Regions from separate parts of the Bradyrhizobium sp. CCBAU 11361 genome, predicted to be linked through region 2. Evidence: predicted binding sites of a transcription regulator. Region 2 holds the regulator's gene; each other region holds the start of a gene.
The links. Region 2 encodes LexA, which represses DNA repair genes until DNA is damaged. Its sites were predicted from a motif close to TGTTCNNNNTGTGTTCNG; they were not measured.

Region 1: a site for LexA is predicted at 5,476-5,493, ahead of XI08_RS04900 (ImuA family protein). Genes of this name have one in related genera too.
Region 3: a site for LexA is predicted at 6,129-6,146, ahead of XI08_RS26635 (PA0069 family radical SAM protein). Genes of this name have one in related genera too.

What each region holds. Positions count from the first base shown of each region.
Region 1 is NZ_LBJZ01000008.1:268,372-278,680, reverse strand. It holds gene XI08_RS04910 (error-prone DNA polymerase) at 1-3,139, opposite strand, end outside; gene XI08_RS04905 (Y-family DNA polymerase) at 3,136-4,728, opposite strand; gene XI08_RS04900 (ImuA family protein) at 4,625-5,413, opposite strand; gene XI08_RS04895 (UdgX family uracil-DNA binding protein) at 5,577-6,986, shown strand; gene XI08_RS04890 (inorganic phosphate transporter) at 7,085-8,713, shown strand; gene XI08_RS04885 (M20 aminoacylase family protein) at 8,786-9,958, opposite strand; gene XI08_RS04880 (GMC family oxidoreductase) at 10,160-10,309, shown strand, end outside.
Region 2 is NZ_LBJZ01000195.1:233,161-243,469, forward strand. It holds gene XI08_RS36635 (HAD family hydrolase) at 1-386, shown strand, start outside; gene XI08_RS36640 (hypothetical protein) at 554-760, shown strand; gene XI08_RS36645 (molybdopterin molybdotransferase MoeA) at 989-2,203, shown strand; gene lexA (transcriptional repressor LexA) at 2,379-3,080, shown strand; gene XI08_RS36655 (hypothetical protein) at 3,259-3,513, shown strand; gene XI08_RS36660 (hypothetical protein) at 3,655-4,089, shown strand; gene XI08_RS36665 (GAF domain-containing protein) at 4,310-5,251, shown strand; gene XI08_RS36670 (ComEC/Rec2 family competence protein) at 5,261-7,540, opposite strand; gene XI08_RS36675 (DUF2171 domain-containing protein) at 7,636-7,869, opposite strand; gene XI08_RS36680 (MFS transporter) at 8,266-9,594, shown strand; gene XI08_RS36685 (SPW repeat protein) at 9,659-10,021, opposite strand; gene XI08_RS36690 (hypothetical protein) at 10,257-10,309, shown strand, end outside.
Region 3 is NZ_LBJZ01000185.1:112,899-123,207, reverse strand. It holds gene XI08_RS26660 (electron transfer flavoprotein-ubiquinone oxidoreductase) at 1-702, opposite strand, end outside; gene XI08_RS26655 (uracil-DNA glycosylase) at 838-1,653, shown strand; gene XI08_RS26650 (glycosyltransferase family 39 protein) at 1,779-3,287, opposite strand; gene XI08_RS26645 (ribonuclease HII) at 3,534-4,394, opposite strand; gene XI08_RS26640 (VOC family protein) at 4,471-4,920, opposite strand; gene XI08_RS26635 (PA0069 family radical SAM protein) at 4,944-6,107, opposite strand; gene XI08_RS26630 (phosphoketolase family protein) at 6,318-8,705, shown strand; gene XI08_RS26625 (acetate/propionate family kinase) at 8,710-9,903, shown strand; gene XI08_RS26620 (RMD1 family protein) at 10,150-10,309, opposite strand, start outside.

The sequences.
Region 1 (10,309 bases), on a different contig from region 2:
CGATGCCGGTTTCGTCCTCCAGCGTCATGAACACGACGCCACTGGCGCTGCCCGGCCGCTGCCGGACCAGCACCACGCCGGCGCAGCGGACGCGGCGCCGCTCGTTCTGATGATTGACGTCCTTGCAGGCGACGACGCGCTCCCGCGAAAACATCTCGCGCAGGAATTCCATCGGGTGGCCCTTCAGCGACAGCCGGATGGTCTGGTAGTCCGCGACCACCTGCTCGGGGCGCGGCATCACGGGCAATGGCTTTGCGTGCTCGTCGGGCTGCTCACGGGCGGTGGCGGCCTCGAACAGCGGCAACGGCACGCCGTCGGGCAGCCGCCGCACCTGCCACAGCGCCTCACGGCGATCGAGCCCGAGCGAGCGGAACGCGTCGGCATCGGCGAGCAGGATCAGCGCGCGCTTGGGCAGGCCGGTGTCGCGGGCGAAGTCTTCCAGCGAGGTGAAGGGACGGCGGTTGCGGGCGGCGACGATGCGGTCGGCCCAGTCCAACTCTCCGCCGTCATTCCGGGGCGACGCGCCAGCGTCGAGCCCGGCATCCATTCCGCCAGGCGTATGCGGTCCGATGGATTCCGGGTTCGCGCCAAGTGGCGCGCCCCGGAATGACAGCTGGGAGTGTTTCAGGCGCTCCTCATCCTCGTCCAGCCAATGGAAGCCGTCGATCTGGCGGAAGCCCAGGCGTACCGCGCAATATTTGCCGCTCCCCTGCTCGAGCGTGTTCTGCGCAAAGCTGTAGGACACGTCGATGTCACGCACCTCGACGCCGTTCTTGCGGGCATCGCCGACGATCTGCGCCGGCGCGTAGAAACCCATCGGCTGCGAGTTCAAAAGGCCGCAGCAGAACGCATCAGGGTGATAATATTTCAGCCATGACGAAATGTAGACGAGCTGCGCAAAGCTCGCCGCGTGACTCTCAGGAAAGCCGTAACTGCCAAAGCCCTTGATCTGGTCGAAGCAGCTTTTGGCGAAGTTGGGATCGTAGCCGCGCGCGACCATGTTGCCGATCAGCTTGTCCTCGTATGTGCCGATGGTGCCGACATTGCGGAAGGTCGCCATCGAACGGCGCAGGCCGTTGGCCTCCTCGGGGGTGAATTTGGCCGCCTCGATCGCGATGCGCATCGCCTGCTCCTGGAACAGCGGCACGCCCTTCGTCTTGTGCAGCACCCTGTAGAGCTCGTCCGCGGGACCATGCTCGGGCGATGGCGAGGGATAGCACACCTTCTCCTGGCCGTTCCGCCGCCGCAAATACGGATGCACCATGTCGCCCTGGATCGGCCCCGGCCGCACGATCGCGACCTCGATCACGAGGTCGTAGAACGTCCGCGGCTTCAGGCGCGGCAGCATGTTCATCTGGGCGCGGCTCTCGACCTGGAACACGCCGAGCGACTCCCCGTCACACAGCATGTCGTAGACTTTGGGATCGTCCTGCGGAACGCTCGCCAGAACCCAGTGCTCGCCCTTGTGGTCCGCGATCAGATCAAAACATTTGCGGATGCAGGTCAGCATGCCCAGCGCGAGCACGTCGACCTTCATCATGTTGAGCGCGTCGACGTCGTCCTTGTCCCATTCGATGAAGGTGCGGTCGTCCATCGCGGCGTTGCCGATCGGCACATAGGTGTCGAGCCGGTCCTGGGTGAGCACATAGCCGCCAACATGCTGGGAGAGATGACGCGGGAATTCGATCAACTCGGTCGCAAGCTCGACCGCGAGGTTGATCATGGGGTTTTGCGGATCGAGCCCGGCCTGCTTGACCTGCATGTCGTTGAGGCCACTACCCCAGCTCCCCCAGACGGTGTCGGCGAGCGCGGCGGTGACGTCCTCGGTCAGACCCAGCGCCTTGCCGACGTCGCGGATGGCGCTGCGCGGACGATAATGGATGATCGTGGCGATGATCGCGGCGCGGTGACGGCCATAGCGGCGATAGACATATTGCATCACCTCCTCGCGCCGCGAATGCTCGAAATCGACGTCGATGTCGGGCGGCTCCAGCCGCTCCTTGGAGATGAAGCGCTCGAACAAGAGATCGACCTTGGTCGGGTCGACCGAGGTGATGCCGAGCACGTAGCACACGGCCGAATTCGCCGCCGAGCCGCGGCCCTGGCACAGGATGTTCTGGCTGCGCGCATAATGGACGATGTCGTGCACAGTGAGGAAGTAGTGCGCGTATTTCAGCTCGGCGATCAGCGCGAGCTCTTTCTTGAGTGTGGCACGCAGCTTGTCATCGATTTCGCCGGCGAAATATTTATCGACGCCCGCCCAGGTCAGATCCTCCAGATGCCCTTGCGCGGTCTTGCCCGGCGGCACCGGCTCGTCCGGATATTGATATTTGAGCTGGTCGAGCGAGAAGTCGATCTTGTTCGCAAAGCGCATGGTCTCCGCGATCGCCTCGGGGAAGTCACGGAACAGCCGTGACATTTCGCGTGGAGTTTTGAGAAAGCGCTCGGCATTGGCCTCGAGCTTCCGTCCGACCGCCTCGATCGTGGTCTTTTCACGGATGCAAGTCAGCACGTCCTGGAGGGGACTGCGGCCGGGATCGTGATAGAGCACCTCGTTGGTCGCGAGCAGCGGCACCTTTGCTTTTCCCGCGAGATCATCGAGCCGCGCCAGGCGACGCCGGTCGTCGCCGCGATAGACCAGGCTCGCCGCCAGCCACACGCCATCGGCGCGGGTCGCTTTGAGCTTTGCAAGAACATCCAGCGCCCGCGCCGGCTCGAAGCGATGCGGCAGGGTCAGGACCAGAAGCTGGCCTTCCGAAAACGCGAGGAGATCGGGGAAGGTGAGACGACACTCGCCCTTCTCGATCCGCGTGATGTCGTCGCCGCGCTTGCCCCTGGTGAGAAGCTGGCAGAGCCGGCCATAGGCTGCGCGGTCGCGCGGATAGACAAAAATGTCGGGCGTGCCGTCGATGAAGACGATGCGCGCGCCGATCAGCAGCTTTGGCTTGTGCAGCACCTTGTCATTGTCGAGCTCCTTGTAGGCCCGCACCACGCCGGCAAGCGTGTTGTGATCGGCGATGCCGATCGCGGAGATGCCGAGGATACTTGCCTGATGCACATAGGCGCGCGGATCCGAACCGCCGCGCAGGAAGGAGAAATTGGTGGTGATGCCGATCTCGGCATAAGCGGACGCGGTCATGCGAAGAGACCGTGCACATACCAGCCGGGAGGAACCGGCTTGCCGTCGGCGTCGAACACCTCCCCTTCGTAAAGACCGTCGCGAAAAATCCAGAAGCGCAGGCCTTCGGCATCCTCGATGCGGAAATAATCCCGCGTCAGCTGCTTGCCGTCCTGACGCCACCATTCCATCGCAATGCGCTCGGGCCCCTCCACCCGCACCACCGCGTGTTTCGCGCGCCGCCAGGTGAATTGATGCGGCGGACCATCCGGCACGGTCGCGAACGGCACTGTGACCGGCTCCGGCTTGTCGAACAGCCTTAAGGGACGCAGCGGCGGCTCGCCCTCGGCGCGCGCCGGCCATTCGGCCTGCATGGCGGCGGCGAGGTGATGCTGCGCCGGCGCGGCCAGCACCGCACATTCAGGAATATGCGTGTCCTGCGGCAGGTGCACGACGACGCGCTTTCCACCGATCCGCGCGGCGATGCGGTCGATCAGCGCGGCGAGCTCGTCATTGTCGTGGACATGGGCGTCGAGATCGCGCTGCTCCTGCACCACGATCTCGGTGCGGCTCGCCGACAGCCGCACCATGTCGAAGCCGAAGCCGGGATCGAGGGGATCGGCGAGCGCATCGAGCCGCTCGCGGAACAGGCGGTCGATGACCGCGCTTCGCGTCACCGGACGTCCGGTCTCGACCATGATCGCGCGCACCACGCCGTCGGTGCGGAAGAAGGCAGCCTCCAGCCGCCGCGCGCCCTTGCCCTGCTTCTCCATGGACGCGATCAACGTGTCGGCGAGCCGCGACAATGTCATCGCGATCATGGTGTCGGTCGCGATCGGCTCGGCAAAACGTTTCTCCACGATGTAATCAGGCAGCGGCTTTCGCGGATTGATCGGCGCATCGCCCTGCCCTAGCGCGTGCGCGAGCAGCGTGGAGAACCGCGCGCCGAACCGCGCCGTGATCTCGTGGGCGCTGCGCGATGCGACATCGCCGATGGTCTTCAGGCCGGCGCGGCGCAGGCCGGTGGTGATGGCCTCGCCCGCGCCGAGCGCAGACACCGGCAGCCGGCTGATCGCCTCCGCTTCCCCGCCATCGGCGACGATGGTGCCTGTGACTTGCCGCGTCAGAGTCCGCGCGCAGACCGAGGTGCCGGCAATCGCCGCGCTGACGGCAAAGCCTTGTCGGCCGAGCGCGCGAACCAGCGTCTGCAACAGCGCGGCTTCCCCGCCGAACAGATGCGCGCAGCCGGTGATATCAAGAAACAGCCCGTGCGGCGGATCGAGCGCAACCAGCGGCGTGAAACGGTCGCACCAGTCGGCGATGTCGCTCAGCGTCTTCGCATCGGCGACGACATCGGCATCGAACACCCGCAAGTCCGGGCACATCGCCCGCGCATTGGCCAGGGGCTGGCCGATATGCAGGCCGAGGCGCTCGGCGGCCTCATCCAGCGCATGGATCACCAGCGCATTGGTCTCCTTGACGACGACGATGCTGGGTTCAGGATTATTACCCAGTCCGGCGCTGCCAAGGAACCGCTGGATCCGCACGATGGGCAGGTGCGGCAGCCACAGGCTGAGGATACGCCGACGATTCACTGAACTGGCACTCATCACATTTCCATTCCATGATCCACCGGCCGCATGGGCCATGACGATTGCGCAACAGCTCGGCATCGAAGCGCGGCGCGCCCCAGGCGCTCCACATCGAGCCAGGCGGCGAATGCGTCGCACGCAGCATCCATCGTGTCTCCGCGGTCGAGGGCAGCGGCTGCGCGGCCATCCGCAGCAGCAGGCCGGTGACGCCGGAGCCTTGCGCGGCCAGCGTCAGCTTGCGGCTCGCCACGAGATCGAACTGCCGCGTCTCGCCCCAGAGCTCGAGCACGACCGCGCCGAGCGCATCGCAGGCCAGTGCATCGGCCGAAGTGCGCAGCGCACTCTCCACATCGGCCGCGCGCACCATCACCACGCGGCGCGGGTCGAGGCCGAGTTCGGCGAGCCCGCTCATCGACAGCGCGCCGGCTTCCAGTTCCGAAAAATCCTGCCGCACCCACAGCAGCGGCCGGCGCGCGGTCACGCGTCCCGCAACGCCCATGACAAACCCGGTCGCGGCGGCGCCCTGGCGCCCCTCGCAAAACACCTCGTGGATCGCCGCACGCGCAAGTCCGCCCTTCAGCGCGCTGTCGACCTCGCCATGGCCAAGCGCGACGCGATCGCGCTGATGCACGACCTCCGCCGTCTCGATGCGCTCGATCTGGCCGCGCAGGGTCGCAAGCGCGCTCATGCGTGCGCCGCTCATGCTCGCCGCTCCTTTGAGATAGGTGCCGTGGCTCAAAAATAAGAACCCGCGGCTGGCTCATTTGTTCATGATATGTTCTATTATAAAGCTAACGGCGCCCTGGGAGTCAATCGAATTGGCGCGCCTTCGGATTCATGAGCGGAATCAAGAGGATTCGAGTGCCATGTACCTCGTCACCCTGAACAGCGAGACCGATTTCGACGGCTGGCGCAAAGCCGCTCGCGCATTCGCCCTGCATCACGTCGCCCCGGCGGACGTGGTGTGGCACGTGCAAGGCCAGACGGAAGACCAGATGCCGCCCGGCCTGTCCGAAGCGCCGAGCCTTCCGCCGATCGAGACCGAGAGCACGTTCACCGTGCCGGCCAATTTCATCGAGCTTGCCCGCGTCGCGATCCTGCATCGCGAGGGCGAGCGTTTTGCGCTGCTCTATCGCCTGCTCTGGCGGTTGAAGGTCGATCACGACCTGCTCGCAACGATGAGCGATCCCGACGTGGCGCAGGCAATCACGATGGCAGGCACGGTGCAGCGCGATGCGCAGCGGATGCGCGATCTCGTCCGCTTCCGCGAGATCGGGCGCGAGCAGAAGGCGCATTACGCCGCCTGGTTCGAGCCGGAGCATCACATCGTCGCATTCGCCGCGCCGTTCTTCGCACGTCGTTTTGCCGACATGCCCTGGTCGATCCTCACGCCTGACGTTTGTGCCCATTGGAACGGTCACGCGATCTCCTTCACGCCTGGGATCAGCCGGGCGGAGTGGCCGGCCCCAGGGCGCCTGGAGGAAACCTGGCGGCGCCATTTCCAGCCCGACCGGCTGACCACAACCGACGCGCCGGTGAAGCGCCGGAGGAACCTCCAGGACGCATCGGTACTTGGATCGATACTTGGACCCCTGCTCGCCGATGCCGAACGCTGGACCGGCGGACGGATTTCCCCACGTCCGGAAGCCATCATGGGACACAAGGCAACCGCCAACGATCTCGAAGCGCTCCGCGAGGAGGCCGCGCATTGCCGTGCCTGCCCGCTCTACAAGGACGCGACGCAAACCGTGTTCGGCGAAGGCCCGAAAGACGCCACCATCATGCTGGTCGGCGAGCAGCCCGGCGACAAGGAAGACCTCGCCGGCCATCCCTTCGTCGGCCCCGCCGGCCAGATGCTCGACCGCGCGCTGGAGGAAGCCGGCGTCGATCGCAAGAAGGTCTATGTCACCAACGCGGTCAAACACTTCAAATTCGTGCCGCGCGGAAAAATCCGCCTGCATCAGAAGCCGAATACACAGGAGATCCGGGCATGCCGGCAATGGTATGAGCGGGAGCTGGCGGCCGTTCAACCCGATCTCGTCGTGGCGATGGGCGCCACCGCCGCGCAAAGCGTGTTCGGCAAGATCACCCCGATCGGCAAGACCCGCGGCCGGCTGATCGACCTTCCCGACGGCCGCAAGGCGCTGGTGACGGTGCACCCGTCCTATCTGCTGCGGCTGCCCGACCCGGAAGCCAAAGTGCTGGAATATCAGCGCTTCGTCGAAGATCTGAAGATCGCGGCCAACTTGCAGAAGAAATCCGCGCGCGCCGCCTAAATAACGGCGGGAAAACGCCTTTCAACCACCGCTTGTCATCCAGCCTTCAAATCCATCGCGGACAATACCCTTACCTGAAAGTTAAGGGGCGTCCTGACATGACCGATGTAGCATTCGACCGCGCGGTAGCCGATCCCGCGCCGATCCAGCCGGCCTCGCGGCCAAATCTCGACAAGGGCTTCAATCCGCTGACGATGATCCTGTTCTTCGGCATCCTCGCCGCGGGCCTGCTGTTCGTCGCCTACAGCATCTATGCCGACGTCAACGCGACCGGCACACGGGTGACGACCTTCCTGCCCTACATCCTGCTGTTCGTCGCGCTGCTGATCGCGCTCGGCTTCGAATTCGTCAACGGCTTCCACGACACCGCCAACGCGGTGGCGACCGTGATCTACACCCATTCGCTGCCGGCCGAAGTCGCCGTGATGTGGTCGGGCTTCTTCAACTTCCTCGGCGTGCTGCTGTCCTCCGGCGCGGTCGCCTTCGGCATCGTCTCGCTGCTGCCGGTCGAGCTGATCCTCCAGGTCGGCTCCAGCGCCGGCTTCGCGATGGTGTTCGCGCTGCTGATCGCCGCGATCCTCTGGAACCTCGGTACCTGGTATTTCGGCCTGCCCGCCTCCTCCTCGCACACGCTGATCGGCTCGATCATCGGCGTCGGCATCGCCAACGCCGTGATGCGCGGCCGCGACGGCACCTCGGGCGTCGACTGGAGCAAGGCCACCGAGATCGGCTACGCGCTGCTGCTGTCGCCGCTGTTCGGCTTCATCTGCGCCGCAGTGCTGCTGCTGCTGCTCAAGTTCATCGTGCGCAACCCTGCGCTCTATGCCGCGCCCGAAGGCAACAAGGCGCCGCCGCTCTGGATCCGCGGCCTGCTGATCGCGACCTGCACAGGCGTCAGCTTCGCCCACGGCTCGAACGACGGCCAGAAGGGCATGGGCCTGATCATGCTGATCCTGATCGGCACCGTGCCGACCGCCTACGCGCTCAACCGCGCGCTGCCGGAATCCCAGGTCGCCCAGTTCCAGAAGGTCTCGGAGGCCGCCTCCAAGGTGATCGCGGCCAAGGGCGCCGGTCACTCGATCATAGGCGATCCCCGTCCTGCGGTGACGCAGTACATCACCTCGCACCACATCAGCGAAGGCACCTACCCCTCGCTGTCGGTGCTGGTGAAGGATGTCGGCGACCAGGTCGTGAAGTACGGCTCGCTCAACAAGGTACCGGCGGAAGTGGTCGGCAACACCCGTAACGACATGTACCTGACCTCGGAAGCCATCCGCTTCCTGATGAAGGACAAAGAAAACGACCTCAACAAGGAAGAGGTCGCGACCTTGAACGCCTACAAGGGCGGGCTCGATAGCGCCACGAAGTTCATCCCGAACTGGGTGAAGATCGCGGTCGCCATCGCGCTCGGTCTCGGCACCATGATCGGCTGGAAGCGCATCGTGATCACGGTCGGCGAGAAGATCGGCAAGACCCATCTCACCTATGCGCAAGGCGCCTCCGCCGAGCTCGTCGCCGCGGCCACGATCGGCGCCGCCGACGTGTTCGGCCTGCCGGTCTCGACCACCCACGTGCTGTCGTCTGGCGTCGCCGGCACCATGGCCGCGAACGGCTCGGGCCTGCAGATGGCGACCATCCGCAACCTGCTGATGGCCTGGGTGCTGACGCTGCCCTGCGCGATCATGCTGTCGGCCACGCTCTACGTGATCTTCTCGCGGATCTTCTGAGCCGATCAGATCCTCAAAACAAAGGGCCCGTGCGATGCACGAGCCCTTTTCATATGTGCTTCTGGTTAGGCTTTAAGACGCCGCGAGCGATTCCTCGACCAGCTTGACCCAGTAGGACGTGCCGAACACGATCGCCTCGTCGTTGAAATTGTAGGCGGGGTGGTGCAGGCCGGCGCTGTCGCCGTTGCCGCAGAAGATGAAGGCGCCGGGGCGCGCTTCCAGCATATAGGCAAAATCCTCGCCGCCCATCAGCGGGGGCATCTCGTGCACGTTGGCATCGCCCGCGACCTGCCTCGCGATACGCCGCGCCACCTCGGTCTCCGCGGCGTGGTTGTTCACGACGGGATAGTTGCGCTTGTAGTGCAGGTCGATCTTGGCGCCGGTGATCTGCGCCACGCCCGCCACCACTTCGTGCACGCGCTTCTCGACCAGCTTGCGCACGTCCGGCGACAGCGTGCGGATGGTGCCCCTCAGCGTCGCGGTCTGCGGAATGACATTGCGGGCATTGCCGGCGTGGAATTCGCAGATCGAGATCACGGCGGATTCCAGCGGATCGACGCTGCGCGCCACGATCGACTGCAAGGCCGTGATCACCTGCGCGCCGACCAGAACGGAGTCGATGCATTTGTGCGGACGCGCGGCATGGCCGCCGAGGCCCTCGATCATGATGTCGACTTCGTCGGTCGCCGCCATGATCGGACCCGGCCGGATCGCGAACGAGCCGATCGGGATGCCCGGGCCGTTATGCATGCCGTAGACCTGCTCGATGCCGAAGCGCTCCATCAGGCCGTCCTTGACCATGGCCGCGCCGCCGGCGCCGCCCTCCTCGGCCGGCTGGAAGATCACGACAGCATCGCCGGCGAAGTTGCGGGTCTCGGCGAGGTAGCGAGCCGCACCGAGCAGCATCGCGGTGTGGCCGTCATGGCCACAGGCGTGCATCTTGCCCGGAGTCTTGGAGGCGTAAGGCAGGTTGGTCTGCTCATCGACCGGCAGGGCATCCATATCGGCACGCATGCCGATCACCTTGAGCCCGTCGCCGGCCGGCTTGCTGCCCTTGATCACGCCGACCACGCCGGTCTGGCCGAGGCCGGTCACGACCGCATCGCAGCCGAACTCGCGCAGGCGGTCCGCAACGAATGCTGCGGTGCGGTGAACGTCATAAAGCAATTCGGGATGCTGGTGGATGTCCCGGCGCCAGGCCTGAATATCGGGTTGAAGGTCGGCGACACGGTTCACGATGGGCATGGATGGTCTCAAGCTTTGTTGGGAATACAGGACTGTCTACCATGCAAGCCGCAGTCCACCTAACCGCTACGGATCGGGGGGAGCCCTGTCCTCCCGTCATGGCCGGGCTTGTCCCGATCCGCTGCGTCTGCCTATTAGGACAGAAAGCGCGTGGATGTCTGGGACGAGCCCGGGCATGACGCCTGTTTGGGTGGAAGCAGAATGCCAGGGCGGCTTGAAGGTGAGTTTGACTACATTGTCGTCGGAGCGGGCACGGCGGGCTGCATTCTCGCCAACCGCCTGTCGGCCGATCCGAAAAACCGCGTCCTCATTCTCGAAGCCGGCGGTGACGACAACTGGATCTGGTTCCAC
Region 2 (10,309 bases):
ATGCGCAATTCCTCGAGGGCTGGAACGCGATCTTCGCGGGCGAGATGCCTGATATCGCGGAGTTGTTGCCGCGCGCGGCGAAGCGCATGCCGCTCTACGCCTTCTCCAACACCAACCGGCCGCATGTCGACCATTTCTCGAAGGAATATGCCGGCCTGCTCGGCCATTTCCGCGAGCTTTATCTGTCGTCCAGCATCGGCCTGCGCAAGCCGGACGCAGCGGCATTCGACCATGTCGTGGCGGCCATCGGCGTGCCCGCCAGGCGCATCGTGTTCTTCGACGACCTCGCCGAAAACGTCGAGGGCGCGCGGGCGCGCGGATTGACCGCGGTGCATGTGACCTCGCCCCGCGATGTCGGCGATGCGCTCAAAGCGCTGGGAATCTGATCGAGATACAGCGGCCTGCGGGTGAAACCGGGGAGTTCCCCGGAACCGATTTGGCCAGAGATCAGGAACCAAATCGCTTTGTACATTTTTATACAGAGTTCCGGGAACGGAATGCCCGCTTCCGGACTCTTGAGTCCGTTGGGACTTCTACGGACGGACGCATCATCGTGTTGGGCAAGACCTACCTCACCAAGCAGGCCTCTCTCCTGCTCGAATTCGCCAGAACGACGTCGGATTCTGACCTTTCCGCCAAGCTGATCAGCAAGGCCGCCGACCTGAAATCCCGGGCCGATCCGCTGCCCGACAAGGATCAAGGGCCCAAAGCTCCCGACGTGGCGCCGGACGCCCGTCCGGACCAGCAAACCGGTCGTTGACCGATGCTGGCCGTGGCTCTCGTCATTGTCGTCTTTGCCATGGCCACACTCGTACCGGTCTTTCTGATCGTCCGGACCATGCCGCGCCGCACTTTGCGTTCTCCATAGAAGGGCGGCCGAGCGACAGGATGAATTATCCCGCTTCGTCGCTGTTTTGCCTCTGCGCCCGCACTCGGATAGAACGTTCCCCGTTCATTCGCCCGAACGTGCCCAGCAGGAGTCTTCCCCGTGGCCTTGATGCCGGTTTCTGACGCGCTCGCCGCGGTGCTGGCCGGCGTGAAGCCGCTGCCTGAAGAGATGATTCCACTCGACGAAGCCTACCACCACGTGCTCGCGCGCGACGTCGCGGCGCGGCGTACCCAGCCGCCGGAGGCGATGTCGGCGATGGACGGTTACGCCGTGCGCGCGGCCGATGCGGCCAAGGTCGACGCACAGCTCACCGTGATCGGCGAGGTCGCGGCGGGCGGCCGGCCGTTCGCGGGAGCAGTCGGCGCCGGCGAAGCGGTGCGAATCTTCACCGGCGGCGTCGTTCCCGCTGGCGCGGACGCGGTCGTGATCCAGGAGGACACGGTCGCCGAGGGCAAGCGCATCACGATCAAGGAAGCCGCTATCGCCGGTCGGCACATCCGCCCCGCCGGCGTCGACTTCCGCGAGGGCGACGTGCTCCTGCGCATGGGAACCCGGCTCACCGAGCGCGACCTCGCACTCGCCGCCGGGATGAATCACCCGCACCTCCCCGTCCGCCGCCGTCCGAAGGTCGCGATCCTCGCCACCGGCGACGAGCTGGTGATGCCGGGCATCAGCCCGGGTCCCGGCCAGATCGTCTATTCCAACGGCTACGCCCTGCACGCGCTCGCCCGCCAGGAGGGCGCAGATACCGTCGATCTCGGTGTTGCCGCTGATACGCTGGAGGCCACCACCGCCGGCATCCGCCGTGCCCGCGAGAGCGGCGCCGATGTCCTGATTACGACCGGCGGCGCCTCGGTCGGCGACCACGATCTGGTCCAGCAGGCGCTGAGGGACGAAGGCATCGCGATGGCGTTCTGGAAGATCGCGATGCGGCCGGGCAAGCCGATGATGCACGGCCGGTTAGGAGCGATGGGTGTGATCGGCCTGCCCGGCAATCCCGTGTCGTCCTATGTGTGCGCCTTCCTGTTCATGGTGCCGTTGATTCGCGCTCTGTCGGGCCGCGCGGTGATTCATCATCGTCGCGAGCGCGCCGTGCTCGGCCGCGAGGTCGGTGCCAATGACCAGCGCGAAGATTACCTGCGCGCACGCCTGGAGCGGCGCGACGACGGCACGCTTGTCGCCCTTCCCGTCAATCATCAGGATTCCTCGCTGCTTGCGAATCTCGCTGCGGCACAGGCACTTCTCGTGCGCGCGCCGTTCGCGCCCAAGGCCGAGGCCGGCACGCCTTGCGAGGTGCTGCGACTGCCCGCCTGAACCCGCAGGTCGTGCGCGTTCCGCGAACTTTGTCGCGTTCACGGTAAATTAAGCAGTTGCGGAACACATATCGAACATATAGTGTCCGTTCATGATTTGTTTCGAGCATCTAGCGGCTCGCCGCTGAATTCACCGTCTCGGAATCGAACGACATCAACCGGGGGATTTGGTCGAGATGTTAACGCGCAAACAATACGAGCTTCTGCGATTCATCAGCGAGCGTTTGAAGGAAAGCGGCGTGCCGCCCTCCTTCGACGAGATGAAGGACGCGCTCGACCTGCGCTCGAAGTCAGGCATCCATCGCCTGATCACCGCACTGGAGGAGCGCGGCTTCATCCGGCGTCTGCCCAACCGGGCCCGCGCGATCGAGGTGATCAAGCTGCCCGAGCTCCAGGCCGCCGCCGGCAACCGGCGTGGCTTCACGCCGAGCGTCATCGAGGGCAATCTCGGCAAGGTGCGAGCGAGCTCCAGCGCCTCCGTGGACGAGGGCGAACGCCCCGTTGCGGTGCCGGTGATGGGCCGCATCGCGGCCGGCACGCCGATCGAAGCGCTGCAGACCCGCAGCCACACCATCAGCGTACCGCCTGACATGCTCGGGTCGGGCGAGCACTACGCGCTCGAAGTGCGCGGCGACTCGATGGTCGAAGCCGGCATCCTCGACGGCGACATGGCGCTGATCCAGCGCAACGAGAGCGCCGACACCGGCGACATCGTGGTGGCGCTGATCGACGACGAGGAAGCGACGCTGAAGCGCTTTCGCCGCCGCGGTGCCTCGATCGCGCTCGAGCCCGCCAATGCGGCCTATGAGGTCCGCATCCTGCCGCCCAACCGGGTGAAGATTCAGGGCAAGCTGATCGGCCTTTACCGCAAGTACTGAGCGCGCTCCGCCGGTTGGCGACCCGCGCGTTGACGATTGGAGCGGACGATTGTCCGCTCCGGCTGGATAGTCTTTCTGGTTTTGCACAGATTATCCGGCCCCTCTCCAGCGGTACATCCTCGGGCACGCCGCACGAAGCCCTCATCGCTTCGCGACGCTGGAGATCGAGGAGACCATCATGCGCAAGATCGTTTTGAGCGCCGTCACGATCACGCTGATCGCAGCATCAGCGTCGCAAGCCTTCGCCGCACAGTCACACCATGTCCGCAAGGCAGCGCAGACGACGACGAGCGAGCAATTGCGCAATGCCCGCAACGCCGTCGCGAAGCCGTCGCAACCCGCTGGCAATATTCGGGCTGGTCGGCACCTGCTGGTCGCTGACGGGGACGCACGCCAAATGCACAGAAGCGGACTTTGTTCCTCGTGCATTTGAAAAAGATATTGTGATGGCAGCCTGCGGATCTAAGTCGCAGATTTGCCTACAACCGAGAAGACGCTAACATGCTTCCACTCTGATAGGGGCTAGTGCCTCCGAAGGAGGCGCGGGTCGCTATCCCTGAATGAGGAGCACCCGATGTGTGACTACAGTCTGCATGCCGTCGCGACGCGTCCCGCAGAAGTCGGCGAGACGATCGTCACGACCACTTTCCGAGGCACCTCGACGCGCGGCTTCGCCTCTGAAGCCGACATGTCCGTCGCGGTCTGCCTGCTGCCGGGGACGGAGCTCGCCTTCGCCGACAACGTCCGCTACGACAATCGCTGGATCTGGACGCGCACCATCAACTCCCGCGTCGGCAAGTTCGGCAAGATCGATCCGCACATTCCCGATCGCCATCACGACGCGATCGAATTCCCCGACGGCAAATACGTACTGGTGACGCAGCTCGTCGAAGGCCAGCGCGCGACCGTGCTGCAGTTGCCGGTGACCCAGCCCGTCGGCGAGCGCGAGCACAAGCCGCAGGTCATCGCCGATGGTCGGCCGACCATCACCCGCCTGCCGATCGGCTGAGGCAGCTCCCCCGGCTCACGGGTCGGGGCCAGCATCGAAATCGCCATCGCCGGCCGTGGCCGGCGACGTGGTGCGGTTTGCGTCCTGAGAATCCAATCCGCGGAGATCCCCCGCGCCTCCCCGTCGCACGAAGTTTGCGCGGCTCTGCCTGAATTTTGAACGTCCACTCCGCGGCCAGATCGCCGATGCTGTCACTGGCTTGAGGCGGCGGACACGGTCGATGAAAACCTTCATTCGCGTCGTTGAACTCTGGGTGCCGGACCGGACGCGCATGCGGCTGGAATTCGGCGGCGGCCTCTATGGCGAAGGGCTGTCCGCGTTCAAGGCCGTGAGCGAGAATTTGCGTTTCGGATACGACGAGGGCCTTCCCGGCAAGGCCTGGGCCAGCGGCCATCCCGTGATCCTCACCAAATTCGCCAACTCCTATTTCAAGCGGACCGATCAGGCGCTCGCGGCCGGCCTCACATGCGGCGTGGCGGTGCCGGTGTTTTCAGGCGAATTCTTGCAGGCCGTCATGGTGCTGTTCTGCGGCGACGACGAGGCGCATGTCGGCGCGATCGAGCTCTGGCACAATGACCCCGATATCTCCCACGAGATGGGGCTCGTCGACGGCTACTATGGCACCGCCGACATGTTCGAGTTCAACTCCCGCCACACCAGGTTTCCCCGCGGCTTCGGCCTGCCCGGACGCACCTGGAAAGCGGGCCTGCCGCTGATCATCAAGGACCTGCACAACGCCAGGAGTTTTCTGCGCTGGGAAGACGCCGCCGAGGTCGGCATCAATCTCGGCGTCGGCGTGCCCTATCGGACCGGCGTCGACCAGACCTGGGTGCTGACTTTCCTCTCCGCGCAGGCGACGCCCATTGCGCGACGCTTCGAGATCTGGGTGCCGAACGAGGCCCGTTCGGCACTGGTCTTTCGCGCCGCCGATTGCAGCGCGCAGACCGACCTTGCCGCGCTCTACGCGGACAAATCCATCGCCAGGGGCGACGGCAGCATCGGCGGAGCCTGGGCCACCGGTATGCCCGCACTCAACGACGATCTCGCGCATGACGGCTCAGCCGCGGCCGCCGAGGCTCGCGCGTCTGGACTGAGCCAGATGGTGGCCCTGCCGGTGATCGGGGCCGCCGGGCTCGACGCCGTGCTGGCCTGGTACCTGTAGCCTGTCCGTTCAATCCTCAGCCTGCATGTCCGCCTCGGATGGCGTCGCATCCCGGTTGCGGGGAGCAGCCGCCTGCGGCGCGAGGCTCGCGCCGAAATCGCCCTCGCCGGCGGTCGCCGGCGACCACGGACGGTCGGTGCTTCTCGCCTTCACCGCCTGAACCGCAAAGCCGTCGCCGCGCCGTGTCAGCGCGAGCGCGCCTTGGGCGGCGAGACGCTGCCGGTCGACCACCATCGCCGCACAATCCGGTGGCGCCGGCCGCGCCGTCACCACCAGCGCGGTGCGGCTGCAATCGTCCGCCAGCGCGTCGATGCGCATGGCCAGCGCGACCAGGCGCCCGTCGGCGAGCGGCGTCACGCAGCCAGCCTCGTCGCACGACACGCCGGCGGCGAGCGAGTTGCTGCCGGCATCGCGCGGATCGGCATCGGCAGCGAGCCACTCCTTCAGCAGAAAGCCGTCCTTGCTGGCCCGGATCATCTGCAGGCGCCCGTCCCTGCCCCGCACCGCGACGCTCTGGCCGTCCCCGGCGATCAGGATATCCGGCTGCCGCCCCGACAGCCCCCAGAGGATCGCCACCAGCAGCATCAGCGCGCCGGACCAGCGCAAGGGCGTGCGCAGCAGGCCCATTGCGATGATCCCCAGGCTGGCCGCGATCAGCGGGGCAATGCCGAAAGCCGGGATGCGGCCGACCGCGCCCGGCAGCGCGGCCACCCAGCGCGAGACCGCGACCATCCAGTCGATGCCGATCCCCATCAGCCACCAGAACACGCCGTCGAGCCCGAACGGCGCCGCGAGCAATCCGAGCAGTCCCGCAGGCATCACCAGCGCAGAGACCACCGGCATCGCGCCGAGATTGGCGAGCACGCCGTAGGGCGTGACGCGATGGAAATGGAAGGCGGCATAGGGCGTGGTCGCAAGCCCCGCGATCAGCGAGGCCAGAAACAGCATCGCGATCTCGCGGCCGCCCCACATCGCAACGCGCGCGGTCGCCGAATGATCGGGCGATGCGAACAGGTTCGGCATGCCGATCTGCACCAGCGCAACGAGCCCCAGCGTTGCCGCAAACGACATCTGGAAGCTCGGATGCACCAGCGCTTCCGGCGCGACCGCGAGCACGATCAGCGCCGCCACCGCCAGGGTGCGGAACGTGATGGCGCGGCGGTCGACCATGACGGCGATCAGCACCACGGCGGTCATGAAGAACGAGCGTTGTGTCGCAACCTCCGCGCCCGAGAGCAGCAGATAGAACGCGGCGGCAACCAGCGCCGCAGCCGCGGACCATTTCTTGATGGGGAAACCGACCGCCAGTCCCGGGATCAGAGCAAGCAGCGCGCGGACCGCGAAGAACACGACGCCGGCGACCACCGCCATGTGATAACCGGAGATCGACAGCACATGGCCGAGCCCTGAAATGAACATGGCGTCATTGACAGGCGTGGTGATCGCGTCGCGCCGCCCCGTCAGCAGCGCCGTCGCGATCGCGCGATTGTCACCTTCGAGTGTTGCCCGGATGCGCGCGTCGATCCCATCGCGCAGGCCCTGCATGAAGGCGGCATAGCGCAGCCGCAATCCACCGGCATCGGGCGGCACCGCTGCCGTGATCGCCCCCATCACGAAGCCCGAGGCGCCGATGCCCTGGAAAAACATGTCGCGGGAGAAATCGTAGCTGCCGGGGCGCACCGGCGAGATCGGCGGCATCAGCCGCGCCTTCAGCTGCACGAAGCTGCCGACCTCCGGCGCAGTCCCCTTCCGCACCGAGAGGCGCACGCGCTCCAGCTTGACGTCGCTCCGCTGCGCCTCCATCGCGGTGACGCGCAGCACGAAGCGGTCGGTGCGCTCGCGGATGTCGCGCGTCTCGACGAAGCCCGACAGCGACACCGAGTAGAGCGGCTTTGCGAGAACGGTGTGGTCAATGCGCGCCGTCTTCCAGGTCGCCATGGCAAAGCCGGCTGCGACCGCCGCGATCAGGATCGCAGGCGCGAACAGCCGGCTCCGCCGCAACAGAACCGCACTCAGCATCAACGCGATGGCCGTCGCAGCAACGACCCACAGCACCGGCTCATGATCAGCGGCAAAGTAGAGCGCGATGCCGCTGCCGAAGGCCACAGGCACCCACGGTAACAGCCGCCCGGCACCGGCCTCGGCGCGCATCCATTCGCGCAGTATCTCGACGAGCGCGGGCCAGGCGCCAAAGCCCGCCGGCACAAAGCCGCCGGCCGGAGCAGTCCGGCCGACGGGCCAGGTCCCCGCAATACCTTGGGACCGTATTGGCCGGCCCGGCTCCGCCATTCCCTGCACCTTACGATACGCGACGGAGGCCGAGGCTACTGGAACGTGCAGGCGGACGAATAGCGGTACGGATCAGGAACGAGCCACGGCGGGCGCTACTTTTCCTCTTCCATCGTCACGGCCACCGCCGCCTTGGCCGAGAGCCGGACCTTGTTGCCTTCGACGTCGGCGACGAGGCCCTTGTCGATGAAATGATGATGGCCCCTGTGGCTGCCCTCGCCGCTGTCCTTCTTGGTCAGCTTGATCCGATGGCCCTCGACCTTGTCGACGGTGCCGATGTGGACGCCGTCGGCGCCGATGACTTCCATATGCTCTGCGATGTTCTGCATGGTGGGCTCCTCGTTGGGGACCCCCACAACGCCCGAGAGGTCCTTTCCGTTCATTCGTGACACGACCGCCCGGCGCGATCGGCGACCGTTCTGCCTCTGGACGGGGGGCAGTCTCGGTTCGGCTCGATTGAGCCGAAAGTCTCATAAGGGGCCGGCCTTGGCAGGATTAAACTGCTCTCCACGCCTCCCCCGCACGGACGGGCCAGGTCGTGACAGCTCGCGGTACCGAAGGCCGCCGAAGCTCTTCTCAGGTGGTTCGAGGTTCCTCTGAGACCAGGCGTTGCGGACGCAACTCGCAATTCTCGCCTGTAGCGTCGCACACACCAAACACACTCCGCGAGCGAACCGGCGCTGAAATGCGCGAGGAGTGGCGTTTGAATTTGATAGGAGCAGCACATGGCAGTTCAAGTACCGCACGATTTCCGCCGCGTGATCGTTGCTGCATCGGTGGGAAACGTCATCGAATGGTATGATTTCTATATCTTTGGCAGCCTGGCCGCCGTTCTGTCGGTCAAGTTCTTCGAGCAATCCCACCCGGTTGCAGCCCTTCTCAGCACGATCGCTTTGTTCACTGCGGGCTTCCTGATCCGCCCGCTGGGAGCCTTCCTCTTTGGATGGATGGGTGACAGGGTCGGACGAAAATATACATTCCTCATCACGCTGAGCGGAATGGGACTGGGTACGGGGGCGATCGGGTTGATCCCGACCTACCAGTCCATCGGTCTAACGGCGGCGTTCCTTCTGTTCGGCTTGCGCATGATCCAGGGTCTGTGCCTCGGCGGCGAATATGGCGGCGCCATCACCTACGTCGCGGAGCATGTGCCGGACCACAAGCGCGGCTACTACACCGGCTGGCTGCAGACCTCTCCGACTCTCGGCATCGTGGTGTCGCTGGCCGTGATCGTCCTGACACGGACCTGGTTCGGCAACCAGGTCTTCGACGAATGGGCCTGGCGCGTTCCGTTCCTGGTGTCTTTCCTGCTGGTGGCCATCGCGATCTACATTCGGCTCCAGCTCCAGGAGACGCCGATCTTCCAGGAGATCAGGGCTCGCGGCCAAATGACGACGAATCCGTGGAAGGAGGCCTTCCTCAGCTCCAACATCAAATACATCGGGATCGCGATCGTGGTCCTGATCGGACAGGGCGTGGTCTGGTACAGCGGCCAGTTCTGGGCGCTGTATTTCCTGCAGCAGGTCTCCAAGGTGGATGCGGTGACCTCGGCCTACATCGTGGGAGCCGCGCTGCTGATCGCAACACCGAGCCTGATCTTCTTCGGCTGGCTGTCGGATCAGATTGGCCGCAAGCCGGTGATCCTGGGCGGCATGCTGCTCGCTGCGATCACGTACTATCCGCTCTATCTGTGGCTGGGATCGGTCACGCAGCCCGGCAACATCAACTATCCGACCGCGATCTTCATCATCTTCATCCTCGTTTGCTACGTCGGGATGGTCTACGGGCCGGTCGGCGCATTCCTGGCGGAATACTTTCCGGCCAGGATCAGGTACACGTCGGTATCGGTGCCGTACCACATCGGCAACGGCTGGGGTGGCGGATTGGTGCCGTTCATCACATCGGCGGCCTTCGCGGCGACCGGCAGCATCGGCTACGCGCTGATCTACCCGATTGCGGTGCCTGCGGTGTGCTTCGTGCTCGCGGTCTTCCTGATGCCGGAGACGCGCAAGATCAGCATCTGGCAACCGATCGAGCCCAGAACAGCATCGTAACGTAATCACCTCTCCTCCGGCCGCCAACCGATGGCGGTCGGAGAGGAGCCGGCAACCTCTCGTCTCAGCCGGCGCGGTGAGGCCAGTGATCGTGCCACCAGGTACTGAAGTCGTGATCGGTCATCAATTCCCAAGCAGCGAGCAAGATCACCAATAGGCCCGACAATACGCTGCTGACCGTGGCCGCTACGGGTTCATAGCCAATGGACCAAGGCGCCAGCACCAGAGCCAAGCCGAGCAGCATTTCGCCCCACTCTTCCAGGTAGGACGGGACGACAAAGGCTTCCACGGCAAACAGCATGACGCCGAGCCCGAGTGCGATGGTGATCCAGACAGCAGCCCCGGATAAGCCGAGGACAAAGGACGACAGGACCAGCCACACGCCCACCAACAGGCTACCAGCGTCTTGCCAATGTTGGATGCGCATGATGCTCACCTCCCTTCTCGTATTGATGTGGGGGCGCACCGATGAAGAATCATCCCTCCGACCTGCGCTGTGTTGCCGCGACCGGGAGCCGGCGCCCATCCGGCCGCCCCTGCCCCGGAAAGGGCCCTTGCAAGTGCGGCGCACCAGGATGCAGACTATCGGCGCTTGACAGGTGTCAATGTCTGCCGTTCTCGGCCCACCCGGTTCGCGCCCAGAACAAGAGGGAGATGACGCCATGCGAGAAATGGAAATCCACGACTATGCGCGGCAGTTGCTGGAAGCCCATGG
Region 3 (10,309 bases), on a different contig from region 2:
GATCATGCCCTTCTGGTGCTTGGCGGGATCGATCTGCCAGACTTCCTTCAGGCCGATGCCGAACTTCGCCGGCTCGCTCTTGGAGTCGAGCGCGAACTTCGCAATGAGCTGCTTGGTCAGGCTGCCGCGGGCGCCTTCGGCAAACAACGTGTACTTGCCGAGCAATTCCATGCCACGGGTAAAGGAGTCCTTTGGCTTGCCGTCGCGGCCGACGCCCATGTCGCCGGTGGCGATGCCCCTGACCTTGCCCTCCTCGTCATAGAGCACCTCGGCTGCGGCGAAGCCCGGATAGATCTCGACCCCGAGCGCCTCTGCCTTGCGCGCCAGCCAGCGGCAGACATTGCCGAGCGAGCCGATATAGCAGTGATGGTTGTCCATCAGCGGCGGCATCATGAAGTTCGGCAGCTTGATCGCACCGCCGCCCGTCATCCAGTAGAAGCGGTCGTCCTTGACCTGCGTCTTCAGCGGGCAGTCGGAATCCTCGCGCCAGTCGGGAACGAGCTTGTCGAGCCCGGCCGGGTCGATCACGGCGCCGGAGAGAATATGCGCACCGACCTCGGAGCCCTTCTCCACCACGACGACGTTGAGATCGGCGTTGAGCTGCTTCAGCCGGATCGCGGCCGACAGGCCCGAGGGGCCGGCGCCGACGATGACGACGTCGAATTCCATGGATTCGCGCGGGGGAAGTTCTTCGGTGCTCATCTGATCTCAGCCCTTGAGACGGTCCTCGGTCGTTTGCGCCCTCTTGTTTCCGATTTTTCCGGGTAGGACAACCACGGAAATGCGTTCCGGTGGGATGCAAGGCGCCCCGAACTGATATAAAAGTCTGACTTTCCCATGATCCCCGAACCCGCCCCCACCGTCCGAGAGCTTCTCGCCTTCTATCTGGAGGCCGGTGTCGACTGCGCGCTCGCGGAGGAGCCGATAGACCGCCTGGCGGAAATGGACGCTCCGCCTCCGCTCCCGCGCGCAGCAGCGCCGGTCGAGGCGCCGCGGCCGGCCGCTGCGCCCACGGTGATCCGCGGCGAGGCCGCACCCGCCCCCGACGTCGCGATCGCCTCGGCACGCGAGGCTGCGCGCACCGCGCCGACACTGGAGGCCTTGCGTAAGTTGATGCAGGGCTTCGAGGGCTGTGCGCTGAAGCACACCGCAACAAGGCTCGTGTTCGCCGACGGCAATCCGCAGGCGCGCATCATGTTCGTCGGCGAGGCGCCGGGCCGCGACGAGGACATCGAGGGACTGCCTTTCGTCGGGCGCAGCGGCAAGCTGCTCGATTTGATGATAGGAGCCATAGGCCTCAACCGCACCACGGCCTACATCGCCAACGTGATTCCGTGGCGCCCGCCCGGCAACCGCACGCCGACGCCGCAGGAGACGCAAGTGTGCCTGCCCTTCATCCAGCGCCAGATCGAGCTGGTGAACCCCGACGTGCTGGTGACGCTCGGCAATCCCTCGACGCAGACGCTGCTGTCGACGCGCGAAGGCATCATGCGCACCCGCGGGCGCTGGTTCGACTATGAGACCGGACAGCGCACCATCCGCGCGCTGCCGACCTTCCACCCGGCCTATCTGCTTCGCTCGCCGTCCTACAAGCGGCTGGCCTGGCAGGATCTGCGGGCGATCGCAAAGGTGCTGGGGCAAAGCACGGTGTAACCGCATACACCGTCATTCCGGGGCGCGGCAAAGCCGCGAACCCGGAATCCATTCATCCACCAACTCTGCCGCTCGATGGATTCCGGGCTCTCGCTTCGCGAGCCCCGGAATGACGGCGTCTGTCGTTACGCCCCCTTCGGGCGCACGATGGCCCAGCCGATCCGCAGCAGCTGCTGGCGGCCGGTCACCAGCCATTCGAAGGCGCGCGGCACTTCCGGCACGATGCCCGGGAAGCGCTTGAGGATGTCCGGCGGCGGCGTGCCCGCGGTGTCGGAGGCGCGCCAGACCACGACGCCGCCGGTCTCGCTGAACTTGGCCGGATTGATCCACGGCGTGCGCGCGGGCTCGGCATCGATGAACAGATGCGGGCGGCCGGAATGCAGCGCGATGAGGCTCGCAAGCTGGGTCTCGCCGGCCACCGCGCGCAGGCGATGGTTGGTGCGGCGGGCAAAGCTGTCGTCGAAGAAGTCCGAGATCGCGCGCGCCGGCATCGAGGTCGCGATCTCATTGGCGCCGGTCCAGGGCAGGAACAGCACGGCGAGCACGACGCCGGCGGCGGGCGCCACGACGGCGGCGGCCCACACCGTCCGCAACATCCGCGCGCGGCGCATCGCGATGAGGTCGCCGGCCGCCACCACCACGGCAAGTCCCGACATGACCAGCACGACGCCGGCGCCGCCGACGACGGCATCGAGCCCGAGCAGGCCGGAGATCAGCACCGCGCCGAGCGCAGGCGCCAGCGCGAAGAAATAGACGAAGTTGTGCGCGAGCGGCTCGACCGGCGGCCGGTAGATGATCGGCGCTTCCTCGCCCTTGGCGACGAACAGGCCGCTATTGAGAAAGGTCAGCGCCGGGATCGCCGCGGCCCCGAGCACGAGCCCGCCGAGCAGCCAGACCGCGTGGATCGCGCGGGCGCTCAGCTCGGCGACCGCAGGCAGGGTCGGCAGGACAAGCGTCTCGGCGCGCATCAGCCAGACCGCATAGGGCAGCGCCAGCACGGCGACGACGATCAGCGCGAACAGCGGATCGAGCGCGCGCAGCGTGCGGCGGCCGCCGGCGGTCGCGACCGCGAAGACGACGAGCAGCAGGAGCAGGAAGACCGCCGCGGGCGTCGTCAGCAGCAAGAGGCCCGCCTCGATCGACCAGGCGAACCAGGCGTTGCCGCGGCGCTGGCCGATGATCTGCCAGGAATGCAGCAGCAGCAGTGCCCACAGCGGCCGCGCCAGCACCAGCGGGCCGAAATCGAGCGCGGGCGAGGAGAAGGCCAGCACCGTCATGGTCAGCAGCACGGCGAGCACGGCCTGCTGTGAGCCGACCACGGCGCGGGAGAGATGATAGAGCGCGATGAAGGTCGCGACCTCGCAGAGCTGGGCGAGGACATAGACGCCGAACATATGGCCGCCGGCAGCGCGATAGGCGATGTCGGCGAGCCAGACCGGCAGCGGCGGGCCGAGATCGGTGCCGACCTGGTATTCCCTGCCGAAGGCCAGGAGGGTCGCAAGGGTGCCGGGCGGGCTGCGATAGAACACCAGCGCCACGAACAGCCACATCGCGGCCTGGAGCAGCACGGCGATCCACACGATCAGCCGCGGCCGGGCGCGAATGAGCTCGATGACCAGGGAGGTAAACCGCATGCAACGCCCGAAAGATGCAGCCAACCCGTCCAGCCGGCCCTATTCGCTCACGAGTGTTTTGATAAAGGGTGCTGCGCGTCGTGGCAACGACCCTCTGCTCGTCATGCCCGGGCTTGTCCCGGGCATCCACGTTCTTTCGTACCGCGGCAAAGACGTGGATGGCCGGGTCATAGGCGAGCGGAAGCGACGCCGTCCTTCGGACGGCTATGCCCGGCCATGACGATGTGGAGGTTGCGGGACTAGACCCTAGAGATTCGCCGACGCGTCGACCTCGACGCTCGCTTCCACCTGCGCTCCAACCTCGGTCAGCGAAAACAGGTCCTGCACCGGCTCCACCGTCCAGGGCATGTGCTTGGCGCGAGCGGCGGCGACGGGGGCGAAGAAGCTGCGGTGGTGGACGGTCGGGCCGAGGCGGTTCAGCGCGTCGAGATGCTCGGGGACGCCATAGCCCTTGTGCTGCTCGAAGCCGTAGCCCGGGCAGTCCTGCGCCAGCGCGCACATCAACCGGTCGCGCGTCACCTTGGCGACGATCGAGGCCGCCGCGATCGACAGCACGATGCCGTCGCCGCCGATCACGGCCTCGCAGTCGCACGCCGTATCGAGCCGGTCGCGGCCGTCGACGAAGACGTGGCGGGGCGCCTCGGGCAGCGCCACCACCGCGCGCTTCAGCGCCCACAGCGAGGCGCGCAGGATGTTGTCGCGATCGATCCGGGCGGGCGAGGCGACGGCGACCGAGACCTGCGCTGTGGCGCAGATCTTGTCGAACAGCTTCTCGCGCTGCTCCGCCGTCAGGCGCTTGGAATCGTCGATGCCGCGCGGAATGCGGTCGGGGTCGAGAATCACTGCCGCCGCCACCACGGGACCTGCGAGCGGCCCGCGGCCAGCCTCGTCGCAGCCCGCGACCGGCCAGATGCCGCGCTTGATCAGCGCCCGCTCGCGGCGGAAGCTCGGCGGCGCGACGGCGATGACGCCTTTCGGGCCCGCGCTCTTGCCGGTCGAAGGCTTGGCTGCCAAGGCCTTTCCAGCCTTTGCAGGTGCTGCCTTGTTCGCAGCGTCCTTCTTGGGCGCAGCTTTGGCCGACGTCTTGGCGGACTTGTCCCGAATCATGGCCGGGATCGTGCGCAAGCGGCCTGCCCAGCGCAACCGGGAACCCCTCGCAATTCCCGTTATTCAGGTGAGCGACCTACTCGGCCAGATGCACCCGCCGGTCCTCGCCGACCTCGATGCCGGGCGCAACCACGACTTCCCAGGGATGGCCGTCGGGGTCGGCGAAATAGCCGGAATAACCGCCGTAGTCGGTCTCATGCGCGGCCTTCAGCAGCCTTGCTCCCTTGCTGACGGCGAAAGCCAGCACCGCATCGACCTCCTCACGCGCGCGGCAGTTCCAGGCGAGCGTGATGCCGCGGAAGGTCGTCGGCCTCGGCTTATCAGGCAAGGCCGCGTCGGCCGCGAGCTGGTCCCAGTGAAACAGGGCAAGCACCGGACCGCCGGTATCGTAGAAGGCGACGGCCTCGCCGGTCGCCTTCAGCCGGCGCGAAAAGCCGAGGGCATCATAAAAGGCGATGCTGGCACGAATGTCGCTCACACCCAGTGTGATGACGGTAAGCCGCGGCACCGGGACCGGGAGTTCCATGTTACGCCTCTTCCGCTTCCCGATCAGAACAGGCTGAGCTGATCGCCGTTCCGCTTCGGCCGCGCAAAGTGATCCATCGTCAGTCTTGCACGACGCTTGTTGAGCCCGAGCCTCTCGCAGGCGATCTCGAAGCGGCGGCCGATGGTCCAGGCCATCGGGCCGGTGCCCTTCATGCGCTCGCCCCATTTCGCGTCGTAGTCGCGCCCGCCGCGCATGTCGCGGATCAGCGTGAAGACGTGGCGATAGCGGTCCGGATAGTTCGCCATCAGCCATTCGCGGAAGAGATCGCGCACCTCCAGCGGCAGCCGCAGCAGCACGTAGGAGGCTTCCTTGACGCCGGCATGGGCGGCCGCATCGAGAATACGCTCGATCTCGGAATCGTTCAGCGCGGGGATCACGGGCGCGACCATCACGGTGGTGGGAATGCCGGCGTCGGAGAGCTGCTTCAGCGCCTCCAGCCGCTTCGGCGGCGTCGAGGCGCGCGGCTCCATGGTGCGCGCCAGCTTCGGATCGAGCGAGGTCACCGAGATCGCGACCTTGGCGAGGTTGCGCTTGGCCATGCGCGAGAGAATGTCGATGTCACGCACCACCAGCGCCGATTTGGTGACGATGCCGACGGGATGACCGGCGCGCTCCAGCACCTCCAGGATGCCGCGCATGATTTTGCGCTCGCGCTCGATCGGCTGGTAGGGATCGGTGTTGGTGCCGATCGCGATCATCCGCGGCTCATAGCCTGCTGCTGCGAGCTCCTTCTCCAGCAGCGCCGGGGCCTCCGGTTTGATGAACAGTTTTGTCTCGAAGTCGAGCCCCGGCGACAGGCCGAGATAGGCATGGGTCGGCCGCGCGAAGCAGTAGACACAGCCGTGCTCGCAGCCGCGATAGGGATTGATCGAGCGGTCGAAGCCGATATCGGGGGAATCGTTGCGGGTGATCACCTTGCGCGAGGTGTCGACCGCGACCGTGGTCTTGAATGGCGGCAGCTCTTCCAGGCTCTGCCAGCCATCGTCGAAGGCGACGCGTGCCTCGGCCTCATAGCGGCCGCTGGCGTTGGATTGCGCGCCCCGCCCTCGCCTGCGCTGCTTGTCGATGGCGACAGCGAGCTCGGGGAAATCAGAAGGCGCACCCGCCGGCTCGGAGGGCGCCGTGACCGGCGGGTGCTTGAGAGCATGAGAGGATGCTGGACTCATGAAGCCAAGATAGCACGCCGAAAGAACAAATCAAGAACAAGAACTAAAAACGTGAAAACAACCCCATGCAGAGTAGAAGCGCCCAAACTTCGGGCGCCTGCCTTTGACCTCACGCAACACCGCCCTCACCACGATCTCGTTTGATGCCGCCAAGGATCGATCGCGCCGGAACTCAGTTGGTGACGATCCCGGGTGAAGGTCGGCAGGAACATGACAAATCAACAACAATCGGCCGCCGCGAGCAGCGACCTCGATCTCCTCGATCGGTACTGGCGCGCCGCCAACTACCTCTCCGTCGGGCAGATCTACCTGCTCGACAACCCCCTGCTGCGCGAGCCGTTGCGGCCCGAGCACATCAAGCCGCGTTTGCTCGGCCATTGGGGCACAACGCCCGGTTTGAACTTCATCTACGCCCACCTCAACCGCGTCATCCGCGCGCTTGATATCAACGTGCTCTATGTCTGCGGTCCCGGTCACGGCGGGCCGGGCATGGTCGCCAACACCTATCTCGAGGGCAGCTACAGCGAGATCTATCCTGATATCGCGCGCGATAAGGACGGATTGCGCAAGCTGTTCAGGCAGTTCTCCTTCCCCGGCGGCATTCCGAGCCACGCGGCGCCGGAGACGCCGGGCTCGATCCACGAGGGCGGCGAGCTCGGCTACGCGCTGGTGCATGCCTACGGCGCGGCGCTGGACAATCCCGACCTGATCGTCGCCTGCGTCGTCGGCGACGGCGAGGCCGAGACCGGCCCGCTCGCGGCGTCCTGGCACTCGAACAAGTTCCTGAATCCCGCCCATGACGGCGCGGTGCTGCCGATCCTGCATCTCAACGGCTACAAGATCGCGAGCCCGACCGTGCTCGGGCGGATGTCCGACGGCGAGATCCGCAATCTGTTCCACGGGTTCGGCCACGAGCCGCTGTTCGTCGAGGGCGATGATCCCAGATTGATGCACCGGATCATGGCGGACGCGCTCGACGTCGCATTCGCCAGCATCCGCTCGATCCAGCGGCACGCCCGCGACGGGCGCAGAAAGGTCGAGCGGCCCCGCTGGCCGATGATCGTGCTGCGCAGCCCGAAGGGCTGGACCGGACCGAAGGAAGTCGACGGCAAGAAGGTCGAAGGTTTTTGGCGCGCGCATCAGGTGCCGGTCGCAAGCTGCCGCGAGAACCCGGCGCATCTGAAGGTGCTCGAAGACTGGATGCGCAGCTACGAGCCGGAAAAACTGTTCGACGCGAGCGGTGCGCTCATCGCCGAGCTCCAGGCGCTGGCGCCCGAGGGCAATCGCCGCATGGGCGCCAATCCGCATGCCAATGGCGGGGTGCTGAAGAAGGAGCTGAAGCTGCCGGACTATCGCAGCTTTGCCGTCGAAGTGCCGCAGCCCGGTGCCGTCACGGGAGAAGCGACGCGCGAGCTCGGCAAATTCTTGCGCGACGTCATCCGGCTCAATGCGCAAGAGCGCAATTTCCGCATCATGGGTCCGGACGAGACGGCGTCAAACCGTCTCGACGCGGTGTTCGAGGCGACCGAACGGGTCTGGATGGAACCGACCGAACCCTACGACGTGCATCTCGCGCAGGACGGCCGCGTGATGGAGGTGTTGAGCGAGCATCTCTGCCAAGGCTGGCTCGAAGGCTATCTGCTCACCGGCCGTCACGGCTTCTTCTCCTGCTACGAGGCCTTCATCCACATCGTGGATTCCATGTTCAACCAGCACGCCAAATGGCTGAAGGTGACGCGGCACCTGCCGTGGCGCCGTCCGATCGCCTCGCTCAATTATCTGCTGACCTCGCATGTCTGGCGCCAGGACCATAATGGCTTCAGCCATCAGGATCCCGGCTTCGTCGATCTCGTCGCCAACAAGAAGGCCGACATCGTCCGCATCTACTTCCCGCCCGATGCCAACACGCTGCTGTGGATCGCCGATCATTGCCTGCGGACGTACAACCGCATCAACGTGATCGTCGCCGGCAAGCAGCCGTCGCCGCAATGGCTGTCGATGCAGGACGCCGCCACGCATTGCGATGCCGGCATCGGCATCTGGGCCTGGGCGGGCACGGAAGACGCGGGCGCCGAGCCCGATCTGGTGATGGCCTGTGCCGGCGACGTGCCGACATTGGAGACGCTTGCCGCCGTCGACCTCCTGCGCAAGGCGCTGCCGGATCTGAAGATCCGCGTCGTCAACGTCGTCGACCTGATGACGCTGCAGCCGCAGGATCAGCACCCGCACGGCCTGTCCCATCGCGACTTCGACGGCCTGTTCACGCGCGACAAGCCGGTGATCTTCGCCTATCACGGCTATCCCCATCTGATCCACCGGCTGACCTATAACCGCACCAACCATGCCGGCCTGCATGTGCGCGGCTTCGCCGAGGAAGGCACCACGACGACGCCGTTCGACATGGTCGTGCTCAACGAGCTCGACCGCTACCATCTCGCGATCGAGGCGATCGAACGCGTGCCGGGGCTTGCGACCAGAGCCGCGCAGGTGAAGCAGCAGCTCCGCGACAAGCTGATCGAACACTCACGTTACGTGCGCGAGCACGGCGAGGACATGCCCGAGATCCGCGACTGGGTCTGGCCGGGCAAGCCGGGCTGACGCCATGCCGGCGTTCGAGGCGGTTCTCGTCCTCAACTCGGGCTCCTCGAGCATCAAGTTCGGCCTGTTCGAGATCTCGGCGGCCGAGCCTGCGCTGCTCTGCAAGGGCCTGCTCGACGAGCACGAGGCCAAGCCCCGGCTCGTCGTGAAAGGCCCTGCGGGCGAAGATCTGTTCGAGAAGCGGCGGGACGAGACCGATGCCGACGGCGGTCATCTGTTCGCCGACGTGCTCGCCTTCATCGACGACCGGTTCGGACAAGACAGCTTGCGCGCGGCCGGCCACCGCATCGTCCACGGCGGGCCGGATCATTCAGGTCCGGTCGAATTGACCGACGATGTCTACGCAAAGCTCGAGGCGCTGACGCCGCTGGCCCCGCTGCACCAGCCGCGCTGCCTCGCGCCGATCCGCACCCTCTCCGCGATCCGCCGCGCGCTGACACAGATCGCTTGCTTCGACACCGCCTTCCATCACGGACTTGCACCGCCTGCGAGCCGCTTCGCGATTCCGAGGCGCTATGAACAGCAGAGCATCCGGCGCTACGGCTTTCACGGGCTGTCGTTCGAATATGTCGCGGGCCGCCTCGCCGGAATCGCGCCGGAGCTCGTCGCGAGGCGCACCGTTATCGCGCATCTCGGCAATGGCGCAAGCCTCTGCGCACTCCGCAACGGCCGCAGCGTCGACACCACGATGGGACTGACGCCGCTCGACGGCCTCGTGATGGGCACGCGAAGCGGCACGATCGACCCCGGCGTGCTGCTCTATCTGCAACAGCACGAGAGAATGTCCGTCGAGGATGTCCAGCACCTGCTCTATCACGAGTCAGGCCTGCTCGGCGTTTCCGGCCTCTCCGCGGACATGCGCACGCTGCTCGCAAGCCGCGAGGCTGCAGCACGGGAGGCGGTCGATCTCTTCACCTTCCGCGCGGCGCAGGAGATCGCGATGATGGCGACCACGCTTGGCGGGCTGGACTGCCTGATCTTCACCGGCGGCATCGGCGAGCATGCGAAGGAGATCCGCGGCGCGATCGGTGAGCGCCTCGCCTGGCTCGGCGTGCGCATCGATGCCGTCGCGAATGATGAGGGACGCGAGCGCATCAGCGGCGGCGAGAGTGCTATCGACGTGTTCGTCATCCCAACGAATGAGGAACTAACGATCGCGCGGCATTGCGCGGAGGTGCTGCAAGCGATGAAGAGCTAATTTGATTAACGCGCGATGTCAGCCAACCCGTCATTGCGAGCGAAGCGAAGCAATCCAGACTGGTTCTGCGGCGGGATTCTGGATTGCTTCGCTTCGCTCGCAATGACGAAGAATGCGGCGACAGCGCGTGTCACAACGCACGATTCGAGTATGCGGAAGCAGACCCCTCACCCAGTCAGCCCGCGTCGACCAGCGGTGCTGCCCTCTCCCGCAAGGGGAGAGGGCACTGCAATGCGCAGCTCGCTCTCAATGCGTCCCCGACCATATCTGGATACACCCGATCGCGACCTCGATCAGGATCAGCACCACCACGGCGATCTCGAGGCGCAGCGAGCGCTGGGTGTCGATGATGTCGGTCAGCGCATTGGCGGTCTCGGATACGGCGGTGAGCTTGCGCTCGAGCGTG